Regions from separate parts of the Thermodesulfatator indicus DSM 15286 genome, predicted to be linked through region 3. Evidence: riboswitches for the same ligand, from Rfam matches in the RefSeq annotation. Region 3 holds a riboswitch; each other region holds the start of a gene.
What was found. A riboswitch is a leader RNA that binds a small molecule or an ion and turns the genes downstream of it on or off. The one in region 3 is predicted to bind cobalamin.
Positions count from the first base shown of each region.

Region 1: linked by a shared signal. The riboswitch ahead of THEIN_RS10250 (TonB-dependent receptor plug domain-containing protein) and the one ahead of THEIN_RS07310 (dihydropteroate synthase) in region 3 are both predicted to bind cobalamin.
Region 2: linked by a shared signal. The riboswitch ahead of THEIN_RS09705 (sirohydrochlorin cobaltochelatase) and the one ahead of THEIN_RS07310 (dihydropteroate synthase) in region 3 are both predicted to bind cobalamin.

Region 1 is NC_015681.1:2,076,607-2,079,912, forward strand. It holds gene THEIN_RS10250 (TonB-dependent receptor plug domain-containing protein) at 198-2,030, opposite strand; cobalamin riboswitch at 2,151-2,367, opposite strand; gene hypD (hydrogenase formation protein HypD) at 2,591-3,306, opposite strand, start outside.
Region 2 is NC_015681.1:1,977,216-1,980,521, reverse strand. It holds gene cobI (precorrin-2 C(20)-methyltransferase) at 1-552, opposite strand, end outside; gene THEIN_RS09705 (sirohydrochlorin cobaltochelatase) at 555-1,478, opposite strand; cobalamin riboswitch at 1,571-1,806, opposite strand; gene THEIN_RS09700 (ABC transporter substrate-binding protein) at 1,895-2,695, shown strand; gene THEIN_RS09695 (ABC transporter ATP-binding protein) at 2,677-3,306, opposite strand, start outside.
Region 3 is NC_015681.1:1,506,482-1,509,787, forward strand. It holds gene THEIN_RS07305 (ASKHA domain-containing protein) at 1-323, opposite strand, end outside; gene THEIN_RS07310 (dihydropteroate synthase) at 333-1,229, opposite strand; cobalamin riboswitch at 1,324-1,539, opposite strand; gene THEIN_RS07315 (transposase) at 1,655-2,497, shown strand; gene THEIN_RS07320 (permease) at 2,529-3,306, opposite strand, start outside.

The DNA of each region.
Region 1 (3,306 bases), 570 kb from region 3:
CCGTATTTCTTGCCAATTCTTGACGCATAAGGCAGTCAAGAAAGGCAGCCTTTTTGGAAGAAAGAGTCCGTGATGGACAGAAGCTAAGCTTAAGTTTTTTGTCTCCGTTCTGTAGCAGTAAAGTAAATTAGTATAAAAATTTAAGACAAGGGCGAAAAGTTCGCCCTTGTCTATTAGAGATTTATTGGGTGTGAATTTTACCACCTGTATTCTAAGCCTACGTAAACACTCCTTCCCGGGGTCTTGTAGTCGTAAATTTCCTGGTAGTCTTTGTTAAAAAGGTTATCAATGCGCCCTGTTAGCGTAAGATTTTTGCGCACATTCACACGAGCGTTAAGATAGGCTACGAAGTAATCACCTAATTCGTTATTGGCACTGTCTTTATATTTGCCTACATATAGACCTCTAAAAGAAATACTCCCTTTGTTATCGGGGCAATATACGGTGGCTACAAAGCTGGCTTTCTGGCGGGGTTTGCCGGGAATATTTTTGTCTTGGTCATCTTTAGCGGAAAGGGTCTGGTAGGAGCCCTTTAAACTTAGCCAGGAAATAGGTTTAATTGTAGCGCTAAATTCAACGCCGTAGGTTTTAGTGTGGCCTGAATCATTGTAATATCTCCAGTCTGTCATATCAAAATAAAGCCTGTCCTTAAATTTGTTGTAAAAATAAGTTACATCAAAGCTTGCTTTTCTGTCCCACGCGTAAAAAGTAACCCCGGCGTCGTAACCCCAGGATTTTTCAGGCTTTAAATCTTGATTTCCGGAGGTGGGGTCATAAAGCTGGTAAAGTCCGGGGGTGCGAAACCCTGTGCCGTAACTGGCATGAATTTTCACCGCTTCAATCGGAAAGACTGCGCCTGCTACGCGGTAAGTTACCTTGCTTCCTGCGGTTTCATGCTTGGTATAGCGAAGGCCAAGGTTAGCCACCCACTTATCTCCGGCAAAGGCTAACTGGGCAAAAGGGGCCCACTCGTGGGCACTTTTATCTAAATCTCCAAACGGAGAAGTAATGTCTGCCCATTCTTTTTGCCAGTCAAGCCCGGCTATCACCTTGGCTATTTCGTTTACCTGATAATTGCCCTGCCAGGAAAGACGCAAAAGACGTCCTTTATACTTACCTCTTGCGCCTTCATTGATTTTTCTCTTGCTAGTGGTGTAAGCCAGATCAAAGTTTTGTTTAAATTTTTCGGTGGTCTTCCAGGTAATGTAAGATTTTATAAAACCTAATTGATCGTTTTGTTTTTTATCCAGTCCCGACCATGTATCATCAAGTTCGTGAGAAGCAGCGGACACCAGAAGCGAAGCCCCGCCTTTTACTTTCTCTGAGAAGGCGTGGTTAACACTTAAATTCAGGTTCCCGTTGTGGTAGGCATCACGGTCAGGCTCGCTAACGGTTTTGCTTATACCCTTGCTATCTTTTTTGCTAAAGCTAAAGGCAAGGTCTGTCTTTTCCGTTAGGCGGTAAAGGGATAGCCCTTCCCTAAAAGTGGTGTAAGAGCCGTACTCACCGTAAACTTCGCCGCCGGACCGGCGGGCCTTTTTAGTGATGATGTTTATGGCTCCCGCCATGGCATTTGAGCCGTAAAGCACGCTCTGTGGCCCGCGGACGATTTCTATGCGGTCAATCTGGTCCACACTCAAATGCGGAAGCATCCAGGAAAAGTCACCCTTACCCAAACCTGAAGGATCATAAACAGGCACTCCGTCAATTAAAACTACGGTCTGCCCGTTGTCTGCTCCGCGCACGGATATAGAAGCCGTGCCACCAAAGCCGTTTTGAAGAATTTGGACCCCTAAAGCCTCTCTCAGAGCGTCGGCAAGGCTTTCAATTCCTTGCTCTTTGAGTTCTTCGGCCGTAATAACGGTAACGCTGCTGGCTATCTTTTCAACCGGTTCAGGAGTCCTCGTAGCAGTTACTATCACTTCACCTAGCTCAGCGGCTTCCTCGGCATGCGCACCCGAAAAAGCCAGAAACACACCACACACGGCAAACCAGAGCACCAGACAAAAAGACCACAGACGACTTTTCATAACGCTCCCTCCTTCAATTAATTTTTGTTTTTGAAGAAGGGAGCTTCGGGGAAGGTTTCCGAAAGGGTAGGGTACAGCAAGCCCTTTTCGGAAACGGAGCAGGAAGCCCCGAAGCTCCGCTTCCTTAAAAGGCTTCGGGCCGGTCTCCCGGCTTCCGGATCATCCTACTCACCGCGCCTTCCCAGGGCCTTCGGCCTTTTGGCCTTAAGCCCCAGTGGCCTGTCGCCCTAGTGGGTCTAGCGGCTTTCGTCCCCGGTTACGGTTGCGGGCCAGCGCCGGACTTTCACCGGACTTCCCGTTTACCCCGTATCTGGGCACCCGAAGCCATCAAAGTAAATTATGATTTAAAATATTTTTCCTGTTCACGTCAACTAAAATTGTATTATCTTTTATTCTGGATTTTCCAAAGTTTTTTTCTACCTCCTCCTTTTAAAGGCGGGGCGGATACCCCGCCTTTAAAAGGTTTTCCTAAATCCTACTTGACCATTGAAGGTGAAAAGTGAAGGTAAAAAGCGCGGTTGTAAGGTTAAGCGGGAATCTTAGTTAAAAAATGGCCTGGATTAATCACCATAAGCGTACCAGGCGGCGCAGGTGCCCTCACTTGAGACCATACAAGGGCCCTTAGGAGTCTCAGGGGTGCAGACTTTGGCAAAGAGCTTACATTCAGGCGGGGTAGCCCTTCCACAAATTATCTCGCCACAGAGGCAGCCTGGTGCTTCTTTGGCAGGTGGTAGCTCAACGGGAAGATTCTTATGGGCGTCAAAGGCGGCGTATTTTTCTTTCAAGCGTAAACCACTTTGGGGAATAAGGCCAAGCCCACGCCAGGCAACATCACAGGGTTCAAAGACCTGTCTGATAAGATTTTTGCCCATAGGATTACCTTCCCAGGTAACGGCCTCACGATAAGCAATTTCTACTTCAGCCCGACCTTCGGCAATTTGTTTGGCCAGAAGATATATGCCGCGCATAATCTGTTGGGCTTCAAAGCCGGCTACCACCGCGGGAAGCCCGAATTCTTTAGCTACAAATTCAAAATAGCTAGCTCCAGTTATGGTGGAAACATGACCTGGAAGTATCAGGCCATCTAGAGCAAGCTCGCCTGAACCTAAAAGTGCTCTCATGGCCTCAGGCATGGTGCGATGACTTACGGCCACCAAAAAGTTAGTTAGCTTTTCTTTGTAGGCCTCTAGCACGGCAATGGCCACAGCTGGAGCGGTGGTCTCAAAACCTACCGCCGCTAAGACTACCTTGTGAGAAGGGTTCTCTTTGGCCAATT
Region 2 (3,306 bases), 470 kb from region 3:
GTAAATATCTTTTGAAGAACGATAAACCTTGTAAAGGATTATAGAGTTTACCTGCCCGCCAAATTTTCTTATTATTTGGCCTCCTTTTGCACCAGAAGCAAATAATACAGTTTCATCTCCTTCGGCCAGACTTAAATTGAGCCTGGCTGCAGCCGCTTGCGCCGCGGTTATACCAGGCACCAATTCTATTTCAACTTCAGGAGCGAGCTTTCTTATCTCCCGGGCCAGATAAACAAAAGTTGAATAAAAACTCGGATCTCCCATAGTGAGAAAGGCTACATCTCCTTCAGCTAGTGCTTTTAACACAGTCTTGGCATTATCCTTCCAGGCTCTTGAAAGCGCATTTTCATCGTAGGTCATGGGAAAGCTTAAAGGTTTAAGCTCTTTTCCTTCTGGAACATGCGAAGAAACTACTTTCGCTGCCAAGGAATAGGCGTTTTTGCTTGAACTGGCAACAAAAATGGTCTTAGCGCTATTTAATACTTTGAGAGCCTTAAGGGTAAGTAGGTCCGGATCACCCGGACCTGCCCCCACACCGTAGAGCTTAGGCATGGCTAGAATTTTTCAATAATTTCAAGATATCTCTTAATGCCTTCAATAAAGATTTCATTTACTTCTGGGTACATACCAAGGCCTTTGTAATAAGTCTTGCCATTTATAACAGTGGTTACGCACTGGGCCTTTTTGCCGGCTTTTTCTAGCTCAGCCCGCCAAGAATCTTCTTCACCGAAGATGTCGTTCATAACGTGGTCACCTGCCACATACATAATAGGAATAAACTTCACTTTTTCCCCAGGATAAGAAATGGCTTTTTTAAGAATGCTTTCAGCATCAGGAACCCCTTCTACAGTGGCTACCACTACATTTGGAAAGTGGTTATTCAAAATCCAATCAAGTCCCAGATAAGTTATATTAGCCGTATCACAAGTAACATCGGTTCCGTGAGCAGCAAGAATATTTATTCCTTCTTCTGGCTTTAAAAATTCTTTGGAAAGGACGTTTAACACTTCGTAAATGGTCTCCCAGCGGGTAAAAAGAGGTTCTCCTACAACTATACGGAGACCTGGGAAGTTCTCACAAATGTTAAGAACTTCTTTGTATTCGATGCCAGGGAAGATGTGAAGTGGTTGGACCACAACTTGGCGATAACCTTCCGCTTCGAGTTTCGCCAATACTTCTTGAAGGCTGTAAAGCCTTTTATGCAAGCGCTTTTTGGCATAAATTTTGTTCATTTTTGCTCTGATGATATCAGAAGTAAACGCCCAGCGGATTTCATAACCCGGAAGTTCATGACGAAGCTGCTTGTCAAACAAATCAAAAGTAACCTGTGCCTTTGTTGAAGTACCAAAAGCGGCAATGACAATGGCTGGCTTCTCCTTAAGCGGTGGGTGTTTCATCTTGAAAATTTGAGCGAAAGCAGAACCACCCCAAAAAAGAACTAATGCCAAACAAATAACCGTTGAAATTTTGTGTAACATATGACCCCTCCTTTGATAAAATTTTTGGAGGGGCTTGCGAGGCGGGCCGTCGGGAAGACTAATCCCGAACGGGGCAGGAAGCCTCGAAGCCCCGTCCTAGCATGCCCTAGGCCGGTCTCCCGGCTTCCGGATCATCCTACTCACCGCGCCTTCCCAGGGCCTTTGGCCTTTCGGCCTTAAGCCCCAGTGGCCTGTCGCCCAATTGGGCCTAGCGGCTTTCGTCCCCGGTTACGGTTGCGGGCCAGCGCCGGATTTTCACCGGACTTCCCGTTTAACCCCGCCCCAACTCTGTTTGTTGTAGCGGGGCACCTAGGGCAAGAAAATTAATTAGCAAAACTCGCTTTTCTTTTCAAGAAAAATTTGGGGACAGGCAAATTTGAGTTAGAATTTTCGTGAAAAATTTGGGGACAGGCAAAATGAAAAAATGTTTTTTAATTAGCCTTATATTCTGGTGGACTTTTTTAGGGGCTACACAGGCTAACGCTTTAAGAATCGTTGTTCTCTACCCAGGGGCCAGTCAGATTATTAAAGCATTGGGCATAGAAGATGAGGTCGTTGGCGTAACTCGCCACGACCATTTCTTCCCTAAAGCTACTAAAGTAGGCTCTCATTTACGCCCTAACCTGGAGTTAATAAAAGCTTTGCGTCCTGATGTTTTAATAGTGGGCTCTAAACGGGCCTTCCCTGATGAATTGGCGGGCCGGTTTGACGCTAAAGTCTATCGTTACGACCCGCGCACGCTCGATGAAATCCTTAAATGTATCAAAGACCTTGGGAACATCCTTGGCAGAGAGGAAAAAGCCCGTCAATTAATAGTCAAGCTCTCGGCTAAACTTACACAGGTAAAGCCTTTACCCTATCAACCCAAAGTTATATACGAAATAACAAGCCTACCTTTAAAGGTAGCTGGGCAAAAAAGTATCGTCACGGACATAATTCGTGCAGCTGGAGGTATAAACCCTGTAAACGTGCAAAAAAAACACGTTCTCATTTCCCCAGAAAAAATTATAGCCCTTTCTCCTGATTTTTATCTGTATCAAGAAGGCCCAATGAACCGAAACCCTGTTCCTCCTAAAGAACGTCCTTATTTTAAGAGTTTATCAGCGGTAGTGGTAAAAGTTCCCGAAATTGAATTTGCAAGACCTGGCCTTAATTCTTTTGACGCTGTAATTAAGCTTAACAGTTTATTCTGGAAACATTATCGGCCTACTAAATAAATACCATCAAAGTTAGGGTCTTTGGGGCGCAAAAGTTTAGTAGGAAGGCCTATTAAACGGCTCAAAAAACTTTCGGTAACTTCTTCTGGGGTTAAATCTCCCATAAGCATTCCATTTTCCAAGAAAAGTAGCCGGTCAAAATGTCTTAAAGCCAGACTCAGTTCGTGCACCACCACCAACACAAGGGCGTTTAGTTCTTGCACGTAAAAGCGTAAAAATTGTAAAATTTTCTGCTGATGGAGAAGATCAACGCCAGAAAAGGGTTCATCTAAAAAAAGTAACTTAGCTTCACGGTTTAACGCCCGGACTAGAAGTACTCTTCTTTTTTCTCCTCCTGAAAGCTGCTGAAAAGGTCTTGCTTTAAAGGAAGTCAACTCAAGTTTTTCCAGGATTTTTTCCGTGGCCACGAAATCTTTTGGTCTATATTTTTTCCCATCAGTTATAGGGAAACGCCCGCTCAATACCACGTAGAAAACATCAAAGGGGAGCCCTAAACGCCCTTCCTGAGGTAAATAGGAAATAACACGATATTTCTCTTTATCAGGTATTTTTTTAAACTCCTGGCTGTTTAATAAATAACTTCCCTTGTAGGGAATAAGGCCCGTTAAAGC
Region 3 (3,306 bases):
GCCGCCTTACGGGCCTCAAGCCAGGCTGAAGCTACTTTTTTTGCCGGGCGCAAAAGGGCTCGCCGGTCAACCTCGCTTTCTACCGGAATACGGACAATAACATCACTTCGCGGATAAAGAGTACACGCCTTATAACCACCTTCGGGGAGGGGCTCACCCTCTACCTCCCCTCCCTCAACAAACACACGGCATTTGCCACAAACTCCCGCTCCACCACAGGAGGCATTTATGTGAAGCCCGGCCTTCATGGCCGCCCGAATTATCGTTTCGTCTTCAGGTATTTCTACGGTAACGTTTGCCGGAAGAAAAGTTACTTTGGGCATAAGCCCCTCCTAAAGTTCAAGCCAGGATTCAGAAAAGATGGTCTTCCCAAGAAGCACCCTCGCCGTCTTGTATATCTCAAGCTCCTTGGGCGAAAGCTTACTTGGATCCGGCTCGTCTCCGTCCATCATGTCGTGTACCAGCTTTACCCAATCTGGATGCTTGCCTTTGGCTATCTCCACCAGCTCTTTGTCGTAAATGTTCAAAATCGCCGAGTAAATGTTGTACTTCATGAGCATCATTAAATACACCCGGTCAAGATAACAGCGCAGGTGATGCGGTACTCCGTTTGAGACGTTTGAAAGCCCTATGGTGCTCTTGCATCCGGGGGCAATGTCTGGAAGCATGGCAAGGAAATTTAAGCCTTCAAGAATCTGGTCGGCCCCAAGGGTGATGGGGGTGCCGATGGGGTCAACCCAGATCTTTTCGTTGGGGATACCAGCCTCGTTTAAGGCCATGATAAGGTCAACGGCCATGGCCGCCCGCTCGTTGGCGTCTCGTGGCATACCCTCTGGCCCCCAGAGAAGGGCTACGACATCGCAACCCACTTCCGCAGCAAAGGGAATTAGCTTTTCCATGCGCTCAGGCTGGGCCGAGATAGAGTTCATGAGCACGCGCGAGGGATTCTTTGAGGCCTTAATGCCAGCGATCATGGCCTCAGGGTTGGTGGTGTCAAGGGAAATGGGAGTGTCAACCACTTCTTCTACCACTTTGACGATCCAGGCGGCTAGATCCGGGCCGTCTTTTTTGGCCGGACCGATGTTTAAGTCAAGGTAATCGGCGCCTAGTTCGGTTTCTTCCTTGGCCATCTCCTGGATAGGGCCGGGGTTTCTATCCCGCATGGCCTGACCGGTGCGTTTCCCCATAATGTTAATGGACTCTGCAATACAAACTACCGTCTGACTCATAAAATCCCTCCTTTAATTTAGTTTTTAGCAGGAGGCTTTCGAGGAGGCGCAAAAGGGACAGTAATCCCTTGCAGGGCCTTAAGCCTCGAAGCCCTACAATTTTAAGCCCTGGGCCGGTCTCCCGGCTTCCGGATCATCCTACTCGCCGCGCCTTCCCAGGGCCTTCGGCCTTATGGCCTTAAGCCCCAGTGGCTAGTCGCCCAAATGGGCCTAGCGGCTTTCGTCCCCGGTTACGGTTGCGGGCCAGCGCCGGACTTTCACCGGACTTCCCGATTATCCCATCAAAGGCACCCAGAGCCTAACTTAAAAAAATTAAATCACAACTAGTTTATTAGTCAACAAAAAGGGACAGGCAAAAAATTTCACTTCAGCCGAAAATGTTCCGATAAGAGGGACAGGCGAAAAAATTTTCAGGAGGTATGATCATGCCAAGAATCCCTCGTTTACTTACCAACCACCCCAAGGCGGCTTATCATGTTATCTCGCGCACCGCTTTACCTGGCCACAATGTGCTTGGGCCCGAAGAAAAAGACTACCTGCTTGACCTTATACGCTGGCTCTCACAGGTTTATTTTGTTCGAGTCTATGGCTTTGCCATCATGGGTAACCACTTCCACCTCCTCTGCCGCATGCTGCCTGAGGATCAGTTCTCTGACGAAGAAGTTGCCCGCCGCATCAAGCTCTATTACCAAGGGAAACGTAAGGTTTTCATTTATGAAGAACTAATCGCCAAGTGGCGCAAACGTCTGGCCAGCCTTTCCCGCTACGTGCAGGATATAAAGCAAAGGTTCTCACGCTGGTATAACCGAAAGCATGACCGGAAGGGTTATTTCTGGAATGACCGCTTTAAGTCCGTAATTATTGAGACTGGTGAGGCTCTGCTTAATTGCCTGGCCTACATAGAACTAAACCCGGTACGAGCGGGGATTGTGGAAAAGCCGGAAGACTATCGCTGGTGCTCGTTAGGATACAGGGCAAGAGTGGGGACAGGCGAAAAATTCTTGTCGCTTGACCTAGGCCTTACGTCTTACGCCAACAAGTCAGAAAAGGAGCGTTTCAGGCAATACCGGGAATTTGTTTACGGAAAAGGTGGGATCGGGGAACCTGAAAATTTCAGCAAAGCCAAAGAATTTACTTATAGGTCACGCTACTTCACGGAAAGCCTCATTATTGGCTCAAAAAAATTTATAGACGAAGCTGGCCAAAGGTTAAAAAAGTTTATTTCCAAAAAGAGAGAAAAAATTATTACTAACTTTGAAATTTTTTAAAAAGCTCCTTGACAGGGAGCAATTAGGTCTTTCAACTTGGAGAACGGTCCTTTATAAAGTGAAATACCATTAGACCTATAAGAAATACAGCGGCTATTACTTTAAACCAGGAAAGCTCTTCTTTTTCTGTTTGCGGTGGGCGGAAAGTAAATTTAGTAAGAGAAAAATCCAAAAGAATGCCTGCCAGCAAAGAAATACCCACCAAAGATAAGGCGTAAACAAGAAAAGTTTTTCCGCCAAAAAGCTTACGTATAATAACCAAAGAGGTGGTATTGGTAGCAGGCCCGCTCATTAAAAAGACCAATAAACTCCCAGGAGAAAAACCCTGTAAATAAAAAGAGTAAGCCAAAGGTAAAGAGCCTGTAGAACACATGTAAAGAGGGATTCCTGCTACCAACATAAATAAATATTGGATAGGGCCAGGAGGAATTTTTTGGCCTAAAAAACCAGGAGGTAGCAGAGTAACGAGTAAAGCGGCTAGCAAAAGTCCCAACAGAAGGGGTCTGTTGAGGTCAAGCATTAATTCTATAAAAGCAAAACGCAATACAGCCAAAGGAGTTTTTGTTGTTTTTTCACTAGGACAGCAAGCATTTTTAAAACCTTTTTCTAGCGAGACAGCTGGCTCTTTAAGGAGAAAAAAAGAAATAGTTCCAGCTATAATTCCTGCTGCTAAAGCGGCTAAGGCATAAACTAACGCAAAAGACACCCCAAAAAGCCCAAAAGTAATAAAAAGGGCGTCAATACTGGTTTGGGGTGTGGCCACTAAAAAGGCTACTACAGCAGGAAGTCCAGCACCGTGTCTAGCCAGC